3 regions of the Streptomyces sp. NPDC051555 genome follow, and region 3 is predicted to be linked to each of the others. Evidence: riboswitches for the same ligand, from Rfam matches in the RefSeq annotation. Region 3 holds a riboswitch; each other region holds the start of a gene.

Region 1 (4,311 bases), 350 kb from region 3:
CCGCCGCGCTGGCGGCGGGAGTGCCCGCGGGCGGCGCCGTCGTACAGGCCGAGCTGCTGCGGGCCGCGCACACCGCGCGCCTGGCGGGCCTGCCGCACGCCGAGGCGGCCGCCCTCCGGGTGGTCCGCGGGCTGCGCGCCGCCCGCGACCGCAGCGCCGCCCAGCGGCTGACCGAGCTGACGGAGGCCTTCCGCGAGCTGTTGCACACCGCCGCGCTCCCGTCCGCCGGCGGCTCCCGGCGCGCCTACCGGTCCGGCGGCAGCCTGCGCGTGTACGGCCTCTGCCGGGAGCCGGTGCTCTCGGCCACCGGACACGCGGGAGTGGTCACGCACCTCGTCGACGCCGATGGCGACCGGTTCACCCTCGCCGACGTCCGCCCCGGCGGGATCGGCCGGGCCCGGGGCGCCGCGAGCGCCTCCGTGTCCCTCGGCGGCGCCGTCCTCGACCACGCCGGCCTGGCCCGGGGCGCACTGCACGTGGTCGGGGCGACCGTGTCCGCCGACGGCCGCCTCGGGTCGGGCCGGGGCGTACGGGCGACGCCGCTGCGCGGGATCGACTGGAGCGAGGGACCGGCCGCCGCGCTCTTCGCCCGCCCGGCGGCCGAAGCCGTGGCGCGGGCCCTGGCCGACCCGGCCGCCGACCCGGGCCTGCTCGGGTGCGACGTGCTGGTGGTGGCCGCGGCCGGCGACCGGTTGCTGGTCCGCGAGCTGTCGTCGGACGGCGCGGTACGTCCCGACGCGCCGCTGATCGCCCTGGTCCCCGCCCACCCGCATCCGGACCTGGCGCACACCGCGAACCTCCGCCGCCTGGCCGACCGCCCCGGGCTGGCGCTGCGCGTGCTCGGCCGCCCCGACCCGGACCGGAGCGCGACCCTGCGCCCGCTGGCCGTCGGGCCGGTGCCGGGGTCGGCGTACACCCTGCGGCTGCCGCCGCAGTGGCTGGGCCGGGCCGACCTCGGCTACGACCTGCTCCAGGGGTCCCACCTCCCGGCCGGGGCCGACGCACCCGAGGCGGCCGACGTACGGGACCGGGAGCCGGTACCGGACGCGCTGGGCGGGTCACCGCTGTGGCGGGTGCGGCGGCTGTTGGAATCCGGGGTCGCGGGGGGCCGTCGGGCGGTGGCGGAGGCGGCCCGCGGCGAGTTCGCGCCGAACGGCGGCCGGGGGCCGCTGCGTCGGGCCGGCTTCGCGGGGGCCGCGGAGTTGGCCGCCGCGCTGGCCGCCGAGGCCGACCGGCGGCCCCGGGACGTCTTCGGTCGTCTCGTCGATCCCGCCGCCGACCGCTACGCGTGGGCCTGGCTGGCCGCGGCCACCCATCTGCACGCCGCGCGGCGGTCGTTGGTGGCCGCGTCCTGGTCCGCTCAGTAGGCGCCGTTCACGTTGTCGATCGAGCCGTAGCGGTCGGCGGCGTAGTTGCAGGCGGCGGTGATGTTCGCTACCGGGTCGTAGGAGTCGGTCGCGGTGCCGGGCACGTGGTACGCCCGGAAGGTGGGGTCGATGACCTGGAGGAGGCCCTTCGAGGGGATGCCCGCCGCGGCGTTGGAGTCCCAGTTGTTGATGGCGAGGGGATTGCCCGAGGACTCGCGCAGGACGTTGCGGCGAATTCCGTCGTAGGTGCCCGGAATTCCGTGCTGGGCCATGACGTCCAGCGACTGCCGGATCCAGCCGTCGAGGTTGTTGGCGTACAGGGTCGTGGCCCGCACGGAACGGTCGGCCCGCGCGGGGGCGGCCCCCGCATCGCGCCCGGCCGCCACGGCCGCCACGGCCGCCGCCGCCGAACCCGCCTTCGCCGCGCCGCCGATCGTCAGCTCGGTCCCCGGCCGGATCACCGACGGGTCGTTGCCGATCGCCGCCCGGTTGTCCGCGTAGAGCTTCTTCCAGCCGCCGCTCACGGAATGCGATTGGGCGATCGTGGAAAGGGTGTCGCCCGCGACCACGGAATAGGTGGTGGACGCCGCGGCCCGCACGGAGAGCGCGGGAGCGGTGGCGGCCACGGATGCCGCGACGGCGGGGGCCGCGGCCGTGGCGGCGGCCGGCTGTGCGGCATCGGCGCCGGAGGCGCTGATCAGGGGGAGGGCGAGTGCCATGCCGCCGGTACCCGCGACGGCGAGGAGGCGGGCGAGGGGGCTGGTCTTGGGACGGCGGTGCTTGCCCGATGCGGACATGGCGAATTCCTCTCCGTCGCCTGCGAGGTGAGCTGTCGGGTTCGGACGGGAGCTGTCCGGCCGCACCGTGACGCGGCTCGCCCGCGGACATGCCCGAGGCATGACGAGGACGTGCGTGTCAGCGGTGCGACTTCACCCCGAGCCGGGCCGGACCATGTGTCCGGACCAGCGGCCTACCTGGTTCCCCCGCTCCTGCCGTACGTGAGTGGGATGGGTTCGCGGGTAGCGGCAGGATTCGGCGTTCCACCCGGATTGCGGTGACCGTAGAGGAGAGAAGAGGAGTGGAACAAGGGCTTGAATTCCGCGCAGTGATCGGTATATCGGAAGCGGCCGGGAAATTGATCTCACCCGGCCGGGTCGGGAATTGCCGTATTTCATTGCGGCGCCCGGAATCCATCCTTCCGCTACCCCCGCGGGGGCGGCCGTGAAGGCCGCTCCCGCGTGACTGACGTCACCGGCGAGCGGCCCGTACGGCATTCAAGGGCAAATCGCCCATTAGTGCTTCTTGGGGATTTCTTGCGGGGCCGCGCGCCCGCCTACGCGGTGCGGTCCGCCAGCTCCTCCACTTCCTCCACCTCCGTCAGTTCCTCCACTTCCGCCAGCTCCTCCAGCCTGCGCAGCGTCTCCCGTACCGAGGCGGCGCCGGCGGGCAGCAGCGGCAGCCGCACGTCGGGGGTCGGAATGCGCCCCTGCGCGTGCAGCACCCCCTTCAGCACCACCGGATTCGGCTCGGCGAACACGGCCGCCGACAGCCGGGCCAGCGCGTGCCCCAGCGCCCGTGCGCCGGACACGTCGCCCGTCCGCCAGGCCCGCACGAGCGCGGCGAACCGCTCCGTGGCCAGATGCGCCGAGGCCAGGATCGCGCCGCCCGCCCCGAGGGCGAGCAGGGGCGAGGCGAAGGCGTCGTCGCCCGCCAGGACCGTGAACCCGTCCGGCAGATCGCCCAGCAGCTCCACCGTGTCCTGGTCGATGCCGCCCGCCGCGTACTTGACCCCCGCGACCCCGGGCAGCGCCCCGAGGGCCCGCAGCGCCCCGGCGTCCAGCGGCTGACCGGTCCGGTAGGGGATGTGGTAGACGACCAGCGGTACGGGAGCGACCTCCGCGAGCCGCTCGAAGTGCGCCAGCACCCCCGCCGCCGAGGGCCGCACGAAGGACGGCACGGTCACCAGCGCGGCCCGCACCTCGGGCCACCGCCGCAGCCCCGCCAGGGCGACCTCGCTCGCCCGCGTGCTGCTGCCCCCCGCGCCGACGCTCAGGAACGCCCCGCGCTCGCGGCAGACCCGTGCGCACACCTCGGTCACCGCGTCCCGTTCCGCCGCGTCGAGGGAGGCGGTCTCGCCGGTCGTGCCGAGGGCGGCGATGCCGGTGGCGTCCGCCGCGAGCACCTCGTGGGCGAGCGACTCCAGGGCGTCCAGGGCGACCGCGCCGGACGCGTCGAAGGGGGTGATGAGCGGGACGTGCAGCCCCTCCAGCCCGTGGAGGCCGGGGAGCGGGGGAGAGATGGGGGGCGGGGGAGGAGCGGGGAGGGCGGGGAGCGTGGAGGTGTCGCTCCGGGACATGTCCTGTGTGGTGTTCTGCGCCATGGGTCGAGGGTGGCCCCCTTCCGAGCCCCGGGTCCAGTTCGCATTTCCGTCCTGACCCGTAAGCTGAGCCGATGCTCGATGTACGCCGCCTGCGCCTGCTGCGCGAACTCGCCCGCCGCGGCACCATCGCCGCCGTCGCCGAGGCGCTGGCCTTCAGCCCCTCCGCCGTCTCCCAACAGCTCTCCGTCCTCGAACGCGAGGCGGGCCTGCCGCTCCTGGAGCGCACCGGCCGCCGGGTCCGACTCACCCCCGCCGGCCAGCACCTGGTCGGGCACGCGGAAGCGGTGCTGGAGCGCCTGGAACGGGCCGAGGCGGACCTCGCCGAGGCCCGCGACGGGCTGGCGGGAGCCCTGCGGGTCGGCGCCTTCCCGTCCGCGACCCGGGCCATCGTCCCCGCCGCCCTCGTCACCCTCGCCCGGCGCCATCCGGCCCTGGAGGCGATGGTGTCCGAAACCGACCCCGCCGCCGTCGCGCACGCCCTGCGGGCCGGTGACCTGGACGTGGCGCTGGTCCACGAGTACGACTTCGTGCCCGCGCCCGTGGAACCGGGCCTGGAGACCGAGC
Region 2 (4,311 bases), on a different contig from region 3:
GACCTCTCGCGGAGCGACAACCAGCACCTCGGATACGGACACGGCATCCATTACTGCATCGGCGCTCCGCTGGCCCGGTTGGAGGGTCAGACGGCCCTCGCGACTTTGCTGACGCGTCTGCCGGATCTGGAACTCGCCGTTCCCCCCGAGGAGCTGCGCTGGCGCGGCGGACTGATCATGCGTGGCCTGCGCACGCTTCCCGTCAGGTTCACAACCCCAAACGTTCCGGAAGCGGAATGACCCGTCCCGGGCGCCCCAGCTGACCCATCGTCAACTCTGTGACCTTGACGTGATCTGCGCATCATCGACTTGTGACAAGCGTTCGAACCGGGCTAGGTTCGCGTCGCCCCCGCCGCCACGCGAAAGGTCCACCCTCATGCGTTCCGGGAACGGCCGCCACAGACGCCCCCGTCAGGTCCCCGCACTCGTCGTCACCGCCGGAGTCGCAGGCTCCGCACTCGCCCTACCGCTGTTCGCCGCCTCCGGCGCGAGCGCGGCCGAGACCACCACCTGGGACTCGGTGGCCGAGTGCGAGAGCGGTGGGACCTGGAGCGCCGACTTCGGCAGCGGGTCCTACGGCGGACTCCAGCTCACCCTGGACCAGTGGAAGAACGCGGGCGGGCTGGAGTTCGCGGCGCGCCCCGACCTGGCCAGCCGCTCGCAGCAGATCACCATCGCCGAGCGGGTGCTCGCCGCGCAGGGGCCGACGGCCTGGCCGCTGTGCGGGGAGTCCTCCGGGCTCACCCGCGGCGGCCCCGCGGCCACGGTCGACCCGGGTGTTCCCGGACGTTCCGGTTCCGTCGCTCCGAGCCCCGTGCGACCCGAGGGATCCGCGCCCGGCTCGCTCGCCGGCGCGCCGGCCCCGGCGGCCACGCCGACCTCGACCGGGCACATCCCCGGAGCCACCGCCGCGCCCGGTGGGCCCGGCGACTTCGCGGCGATGCCGCAGTCCCCGCTGACGTCCGTGCTGCCCGTCATGCCGGACCCGGCTCCGGTTTCCGGCGGCCCGGGCGCCCCGACGGGTGCGACAGGGTCCACGGGCGCGCCCGCCCCGTCCGTGCCCGGCGGTTCGACGGCCCCCACCGGTCCGACGACGTCCCCGTCCAACACCGCGGTGCCCACGGCCCCGACGCCCTCCACGACCCCGACGACCCCGGCCGGCTCGGCCGCCGTTCCGCAGGGCGAAACGGCCGGAGCCGGTGGAAAGCACCGCGGAACGCCCGCCGCAGAGGCGCCGGTCGGGTCTGACGCCGCGTCCGCGCCGTCGTACACGGTGAAGGCCGGCGACAATCTGACGGACATTGCGAAGGCCGAGGGGGTCGAGGGTGGCTGGAATGCCCTTTACACGGCCAATCAGCAGGTCATCGGGCATGACGCCGACCTGATCACTCCCGGGCAGAATCTCGATCTAAGCCAGAAATAGGGGCACTTCGGGCACGAAGATCGCCAGGTATGTCCCTTTCGTGCAAATGAGACATGCATCTCTTCCGTTCAACTGGCGTGTCCTGCTCGGTGACTGCCCCAAACCCCGCTCCCACCTGGGCAAACACCCGTCCCGAGAGCGCAAGTAGGGGCTGTTTCTCCCCGATGTCGCTCGTTGAACATCGGGGAGAGACCTGTCTACCTTCTGAATCGCTCGCCACCGCGGGCTCCTTCGACCGCATCGCCGAATCCTGCCGGCGGACGGAGGGAACACGTCGCGCAAGCGCCGAAGGCAGGAGCGGGGGAACCAAGGTAAGTGCCGGAACCGGCCATTGAGAGATGGTCACGGAACCGGCTTGGGGTTAAGCCGCGCACCTCGGTGCGCGACCGGGCAACTCATCCGCCCGAACCCGACAGCTCACTTCGCAGGCGTCGGTGAGGAGAAAACCATGCTGCTTTCCGGCAAGGGCAAGCACCGTCGCGCCTCCAAGGCCACCCGTGTCGTCACCCTCGTCGGTGTCGCCGGTGTCGCCGTGGCGGCTCCGCTGATGACCGCCGGCGCCGCGAGCGCCGCGACCGCCTCCCAGTGGGACGCCGTCGCCGCGTGCGAGTCCGGCGGCAACTGGTCCATCAACACCGGCAACGGCTACTACGGCGGCGTGCAGTTCTCGTCCTCCACGTGGGCCGCGTACGGCGGCAAGGCGTACGCCTCGCAGGCGAACCAGGCCACCAAGGCGCAGCAGATAGCCATCGCCGAGAAGGTCCTCAAGGGCCAGGGCAAGGGCGCGTGGCCGTCCTGTGGCGTGGGCCTGTCGAACTCCGCCTACAACGGCGGCGGCTCGACCGAGACCCCCAAGCAGACCAAGCCGGAGAAGAAGGTCGAGAAGAAGGCCGAGCCGAAGCAGGAGACCAAGCGCCCCGAGGCCCCGGTCACCCGCTCCGAGCGCGCCGAGACCCCGGCCCCCACCAAGGCCGCTCCGTCGACCGAGGCCCCCAAGACGGGCACCGGCTCCTACGAGATCAAGTCCGGCGACACCCTCGGCACCATCGCCCAGGCGAACGGCGTCAAGGGCGGCTGGCAGAAGCTGCACGAGCTGAACAAGGACACCGTCCCGGACGCCGACCTGATCTTCCCGGGTCAGAAGCTGAAGCTCAGCTGAATCCTGCGGTGACACCGCGCGGTAACACCGTGCGGTACCACTGACTGTGACGCTGCGCGGTACTTCCGCACGGACTTCGCGGTACGCATAATTCGCCATCGCCCGGCGCGTCTCCCCCCACGCGCCGGGCGGTGGCGTTCGTGCAGGCGGGGGTGATCCGTTCGGCATTCCGCCGGACCTTCCGTATGTCCCGTAAGAGGGGTATTCAGACCCTTTTTCGTCCCACGGAGCGGTTGCTCGGCTGGCCGAGCGCCCGGAGCCGGTTAGGCTCTAGGCGGCAAGGCCATCCCACGGCCTGACACGCCACCGCACACCCAGCGTCACATCCCAGAAGGAGATGCTCGTGCCGTCCATCGACGTCGTCGTAGCCCGGGAAATCCTGGACTCCCGAGGCAATCCCACGGTCGAGGTCGAGGTTGGCCTCGACGACGGCAGCACCGGCCGTGCTGCAGTTCCGTCCGGCGCCTCCACCGGTGCATTCGAGGCCATCGAGCTTCGTGACGGTGACCCCAACCGCTACCTCGGCAAGGGCGTCGAGAAGGCCGTCCTCGCCGTGATCGAGCAGATCGGCCCGGAGCTCGTCGGCTACGACGCCACCGAGCAGCGCCTGATCGACCAGGCCATGTTCGACCTGGACGGCACCGACAACAAGGGCTCCCTGGGCGCCAACGCGATCCTCGGCGTCTCCCTGGCCGTGGCCCACGCCGCGTCCGAGGCCTCGGACCTCCCGCTCTTCCGCTACCTCGGCGGCCCGAACGCGCACCTGCTGCCCGTTCCGATGATGAACATCCTCAACGGTGGGTCGCACGCCGACTCCAACGTCGACATCCAGGAGTTCATGATCGCGCCGATCGGCGCGGAGTCCTTCTCCGAGGCCCTGCGCTGGGGCGCCGAGGTCTACCACACCCTCAAGAAGGTCCTGCACACCAAGGGCCTCTCCACGGGTCTGGGCGACGAGGGCGGCTTCGCCCCGAACCTGGAGTCCAACCGCGCCGCGCTCGACCTCATCGTCGAGGCCATCAAGCAGGCCGGCTACGTCCCGGGCAAGGACATCGCGCTGGCGCTCGACGTCGCCGCGTCCGAGTTCTACAAGGACGGCAAGTACGAGTTCGAGGGCCAGTCCCGCTCGGCCGCCGAGATGACCGAGTACTACGAGGAGCTCGTCTCCGCGTACCCGATGGTCTCCATCGAGGACCCGCTGTACGAGGACGACTGGGCCGGCTGGAAGGTCCTCACGGACAAGCTGGGCGCCAAGGTCCAGATCGTCGGCGACGACCTCTTCGTCACCAACCCGGAGCGTCTCGCCCGCGGCATCGAAGAGGGCTCGGCGAACGCCCTGCTCGTGAAGGTGAACCAGATCGGTTCGCTGACCGAGACCCTGGACGCCGTCGAGATGGCCCAGCGCAACGGCTTCAAGTGCATGATGTCGCACCGCTCCGGCGAGACCGAGGACGTCACCATCGCCGACCTCGCGGTCGCCGTGAACTGCGGCCAGATCAAGACCGGCGCCCCGGCCCGCTCGGACCGCGTCGCCAAGTACAACCAGCTGCTGCGCATCGAGGAGATCCTCGACGACGCCGCCGTGTACGCGGGCCGCTCCGCCTTCCCGCGCTTCAAGGGCTGATCCCCTCCGGATCGCCTTCCGGACGGGCTGCCGGACGGGCCTTCGCGGGGTTCATCCCCGCGGGGCCCGACAGCCTCCGTACGTCCCCGCGCTCGGTCCCGTACC
Region 3 (4,311 bases):
GCCGCTCTTCCTGGACTTCCTGGAAGGGAAGGCCGATTTCCCCTGCACCGCGTGGGCCATTCCCAACTACTCGCTCTTCGGCTGGCAGCGCCCCTGCTATCTGATGAGCGACGGGTACGTGCCGACGTACCGGGAACTGATCGAGGACACCGACTGGAGCAAGTACGGCCGCGGAAAGGACCCGCGCTGCGCGAATTGCATGGCGCACTGCGGGTACGAACCCACCGCCGTCCTCGCCACCATGGGCTCGCTGAAGGAATCGCTGCGGGCGGCCCGGGAGACGGTGGGGGGCAACCGGGAGAAGCGGCCGTGACGGCGGCCACGGGGGGCCCGGGCAAGGAGTTCGACCTGGGCTCCCTGCTGGCCGAGCGGGGCGGCGAGCGCTACGAACTGCACGCGCGCTACCTCAACCACCAGCTGCCGCGGATGCTCCACACCATCGGATTCGACAAGGTCTACGAGCGGGCCGAGGGCGCCCACTTCTGGGACGCCGAGGGCAACGACTACCTCGACATGCTGGCGGGCTTCGGCGTGATGGGGCTGGGCCGCCACCACCCGGTCGTCCGGCGGGCGCTGCACGACGTGCTCGACGCGCAGCTCGCCGACCTCACCCGCTTCGACTGCCAGCCGCTGCCCGGGCTGCTGGCGGAGAAGCTGCTGTCCTACAGCCCGCACCTGGAGCGGGTCTTCTTCGGCAACAGCGGCACCGAGGCCGTCGAGACCGCGCTCAAGTTCGCCCGCTTCGCCACGGGCCGACCCAGGATCCTGTACTGCGACCACGCCTTCCACGGGCTCACCACCGGCGCGCTGTCGGTGAACGGGGAGGCGGGCTTCCGGGACGGGTTCGCCCCCCTGCTGCCCGACACGAAGATCGCGCTCGGGGATCTGGCGGCCCTGGAGCGCGAGCTGGCGCGCGGTGACGTGGCCGCCTTCGTCGTCGAACCGATCCAGGGCAAGGGGGTCCTCCAGGCCCCGCCCGGCTTCCTGCGCGCCGCGCAGGAGCTGCTGCACCGGCACAAGGCGCTGCTCATCGCGGACGAGGTGCAGACCGGCCTCGGCCGGACCGGGGAGTTCTACGCCTACCAGCACGAGCCGGGAGTGGAGCCGGACCTGGTCTGCGTGGCCAAGGCGCTGTCGGGCGGCTACGTGCCGGTCGGGGCGACCCTGGGCAAGGACTGGATCTTCAAGAAGGTCTACTCGTCCATGGACCGGGTGCTCGTGCACTCGGCCAGCTTCGGTGCCAACGCGCAGGCGATGGCGGCCGGGCTCGCGGTGCTCTCCGTCATGGAGAACGAGTCGGTGGTGGCGAACGCCCGCGCCATGGGCGACCTGCTGCGCGGGCGGCTCGCGGCGATGGTGGACGAGTACGAGCTGCTGCACGAGGTGCGCGGCCGGGGGCTGATGATCGGCATCGAGTTCGGCCGCCCGTCCTCGCTCGGCCTGCGCAGCCGGTGGACCATGCTCCAGGCCGCGCGCAAGGGGCTCTTCGCGCAGATGGTCGTCGTACCGCTGCTCCAGAAGCACCGGATCCTGACCCAGGTCTCCGGCGATCACCTGGAAGTGATCAAGCTGATCCCGCCGCTGATCGTGGACGAGGCGGACGTGGACCGCTTCGTGGGCGCCTTCCGGGAGGTCATGGACGACGCCCACGGCGGGGGCTCCTTGATGTGGGACTTCGGCAGGACCCTGGTCAAGCAGGCCGTCGCGAACCGCTGACGGCCCGGCCCCGCCCGGCCCGCCCTGCCCGGCCGGTCAGGCCGGTGACTCGAGGTAGTGGTCGCGCAGTCGGTCGAGGGTCTCGGGCGTGAGCCCGAGGCCCTCGGCGAGGTAGCGGTCGGTGCTGCCCCAGATCTCCTCCAGGGTGGCGAAGGCCGCGAGCAGGTACTCGGCGCGCGCGTCGAACAGCGGGGCGAGCAGCTCCATCACCTCGGGCGAGCGGGCCTCGGCGGACTCGCTGCTGCGGCGCACCCGGTAGCGCCGGTGCGGGGCGTTCGACTCCAGGTAGTCCGCCACGATCGCCTCGCGCTCGACGCCGAGCGCGAGCAGGGTGACCGCGATCGACAGGCCGGCCCGGTCCTTCCCGGCCGCGCAGTGCATCAGCACCGGCACCTGGTCCTGGACGAGCGCCTGGACGACCTGGCGGTGCTCCGCGGTGCGGGTCGTGACGATCTCCCGGTAGGAGTTGGCCATACGCAGCGCGGCCTTGCCCTCGCCGAGGACCTGGCGCAGCTGGTCGAGGTCACCGTCGCGGACCATCCGCCAGAACTCCGTACCGTCCGCCGGGTCGGAGAGCGGGAGGTTGACGTTGCGGACCCCGGGCAGCTCGACGTCCGGGCCTTCGAGCGCGTGGTCCGCGGCGTTGCGGAAGTCGAAGATGGTGTGCAGCCCGAGCGAAGCGAGGAATTCCGTATCGGTTTCGGTGGCATGTGCCAGATGTCCGCTTCGGAAGACCTGTCCCGCTCTGACCCTCCGTCCGTCCGCGGTCGGGAGCCCGCCCACGTCACGGAAGTTGCGCACTCCGGTCAGCTCCGGCTCCGTGGACGGGGCCTGGGGTATCTGCTGGGTCACGAGGACTCCTCCATATCGTCGCGGCATGTCCGAATTACACTAGTTGAGCGCAACTTGCCACAAGGGACGGGGAGATCGGATCGCCCCCGTGAGCAGGATCATACGGTCACCGTGAGTGTGTGATCACGAAAGTCGAATTGCCTTGTGGGGGCGGCCGTTGTCGCGGCGGATTCGACGGAGGGTGACCGGAATTCCGTCGATCCCTCACCCGGGCCTTTCCTGCGGGGAATTCGCGGCTTGTTCCGGGGGGCCGGACGGAATACCTTCGCGTCGACCCGGATGGACCGCCTAATCCTGCCACCATCCGAAACCGCACCCGACGATCCACACGCCCGGCAGGAGCGGGGGAACCAGGTAAGCCGCCGTCACCGGAATGGATCTTTTCCTCCGGACGGCTCGGGGTGAAGCCGTACGCGTACGGCCGGACATCTCCAGTCCGAACCCGACAGCTCACCTCGCAGGCGACGGAGAGGAATTCGCCATGCCCGCAAAGGGAAAGCACCGCCGCCCGAAGTCCAGCCCGATAGCCCGCGGACTCGTCGTCGCCGGCACCGGGAGCGCGGCGCTCGCGCTGCCGCTGATGGGTGCCACGGGCGCGCACGCCGCGACCGGCTCGACGGCCACGACCGCTACGACGGCCGGCGCGGCCACCGCTGTTGCGACCCAGGCGCCCCCGGCCCAGGCGCCGGCCGCCGCGCCGGGGACCTCCGCGGTCTACACCGTGGTCCCGGGCGACTACCTCTCGAAGATCGCCGCGGAGCGGCACCTGAGCGGCGGCTGGCAGCAGGTGTACGCGGACAACCGCGAGGCCGTCGGTGCCGACCCGTCGCTGATCCACCCGGGGCTGAAGCTGACCCTGGGGGCGCGGGCGCAGCAGCAGGCCCCGGCCGAGGAATCCGCTCCTGTCGAGGAATCCGCTCCGACCGAGGAATCCGCTCCGGCGGCGGACGCGGGATCGGACGCGGGGTCGGACGAGGGCGCGAGGGACGAGGGCGCGAGCGACGAGGGTACGAGCGGCAAGCCCGCGCAGGGTACCGGTAGCGGTACGGGCAAGGGCTCCGGTTCGGGCGCCGCCTCGGCCTCCGGCTTCGTCGCTCCGGTCTCCGCCTCCATCACCACCCGGTACGGGGCGAGCGGCAGCATGTGGTCCAGCGGTCACCACACCGGTGTCGACTTCGCCGTGGGCACCGGCACCACCGTTCGCGCGGTCGGCGCGGGCACCGTGGTCTCCGCGGGTTGGGGCGGCGCGTACGGCAACGAGGTCGTCATCCGGCACGCGGACGGCCGCTACTCGCAGTACGGCCACATGTCCCAGCTGTCGGTGTCGGTCGGCCAGAGCGTCGGCGCGGGCCAGAGCATCGGCCTGTCCGGTTCCACGGGCAACGTCACCGGCCCGCACCTGCACTTCGAGATCCGCACGGGCGCCGGCTACGGCACGGACGTCGACCCGCTGGCCTACCTCCGCTCGAAGGGCGTGAACGTCTGACCGGCGAGCGCCGTTCGGCACGAAGAGGGGCCGGGACCCGAGGGGGGTCCCGGCCCCTCTTTCATGTACCTGACAGGGGCCTCACTTATTCCTTACCCGCCGGGTGGTATAGATCACGGTCCGTCAAGGGGTGGCTACGGTGGCGTAGGTCACGCCTTGGGGTGAAGGATGTCTTCTCGTGGCAGCGACGACAGCGATGACGACAAAGACGACGACGAAGACGACGCAGACGACGACGAACACGGCGAACACGAACG

Evidence for each region. Region 3 has a riboswitch for cyclic di-AMP ahead of ACIBEA_RS00480 (peptidoglycan DD-metalloendopeptidase family protein). Riboswitches for the same ligand answer to the same signal wherever they lie in the genome.
Region 1: linked by a shared signal. The riboswitch ahead of ACIBEA_RS01890 (transglycosylase SLT domain-containing protein) and the one ahead of ACIBEA_RS00480 (peptidoglycan DD-metalloendopeptidase family protein) in region 3 are both predicted to bind cyclic di-AMP.
Region 2: linked by a shared signal. The riboswitch ahead of ACIBEA_RS38225 (transglycosylase family protein) and the one ahead of ACIBEA_RS00480 (peptidoglycan DD-metalloendopeptidase family protein) in region 3 are both predicted to bind cyclic di-AMP.

The regions. Positions count from the first base shown of each region.
Region 1 covers NZ_JBITDP010000001.1:453,650-457,960, forward strand. Annotated here, with positions in the region: gene ACIBEA_RS01885 (hypothetical protein) at 1-1,367, shown strand, start outside; gene ACIBEA_RS01890 (transglycosylase SLT domain-containing protein) at 1,361-2,164, opposite strand; cyclic di-AMP (ydaO/yuaA leader) riboswitch at 2,169-2,415, opposite strand; gene ACIBEA_RS01895 (dihydrodipicolinate synthase family protein) at 2,701-3,747, opposite strand; gene ACIBEA_RS01900 (LysR substrate-binding domain-containing protein) at 3,819-4,311, shown strand, end outside.
Region 2 covers NZ_JBITDP010000030.1:83,416-87,726, reverse strand. Annotated here, with positions in the region: gene ACIBEA_RS38235 (cytochrome P450) at 1-240, shown strand, start outside; gene ACIBEA_RS38230 (transglycosylase family protein) at 377-1,423, shown strand; cyclic di-AMP (ydaO/yuaA leader) riboswitch at 1,697-1,869, shown strand; gene ACIBEA_RS38225 (transglycosylase family protein) at 1,872-2,582, shown strand; gene eno (phosphopyruvate hydratase) at 2,920-4,206, shown strand.
Region 3 covers NZ_JBITDP010000001.1:102,952-107,262, forward strand. Annotated here, with positions in the region: gene hpnH (adenosyl-hopene transferase HpnH) at 1-313, shown strand, start outside; gene ACIBEA_RS00470 (aspartate aminotransferase family protein) at 310-1,716, shown strand; gene ACIBEA_RS00475 (tyrosine-protein phosphatase) at 1,753-2,568, opposite strand; cyclic di-AMP (ydaO/yuaA leader) riboswitch at 2,876-3,045, shown strand; gene ACIBEA_RS00480 (peptidoglycan DD-metalloendopeptidase family protein) at 3,050-4,054, shown strand; gene ACIBEA_RS00485 (SGNH/GDSL hydrolase family protein) at 4,233-4,311, shown strand, end outside.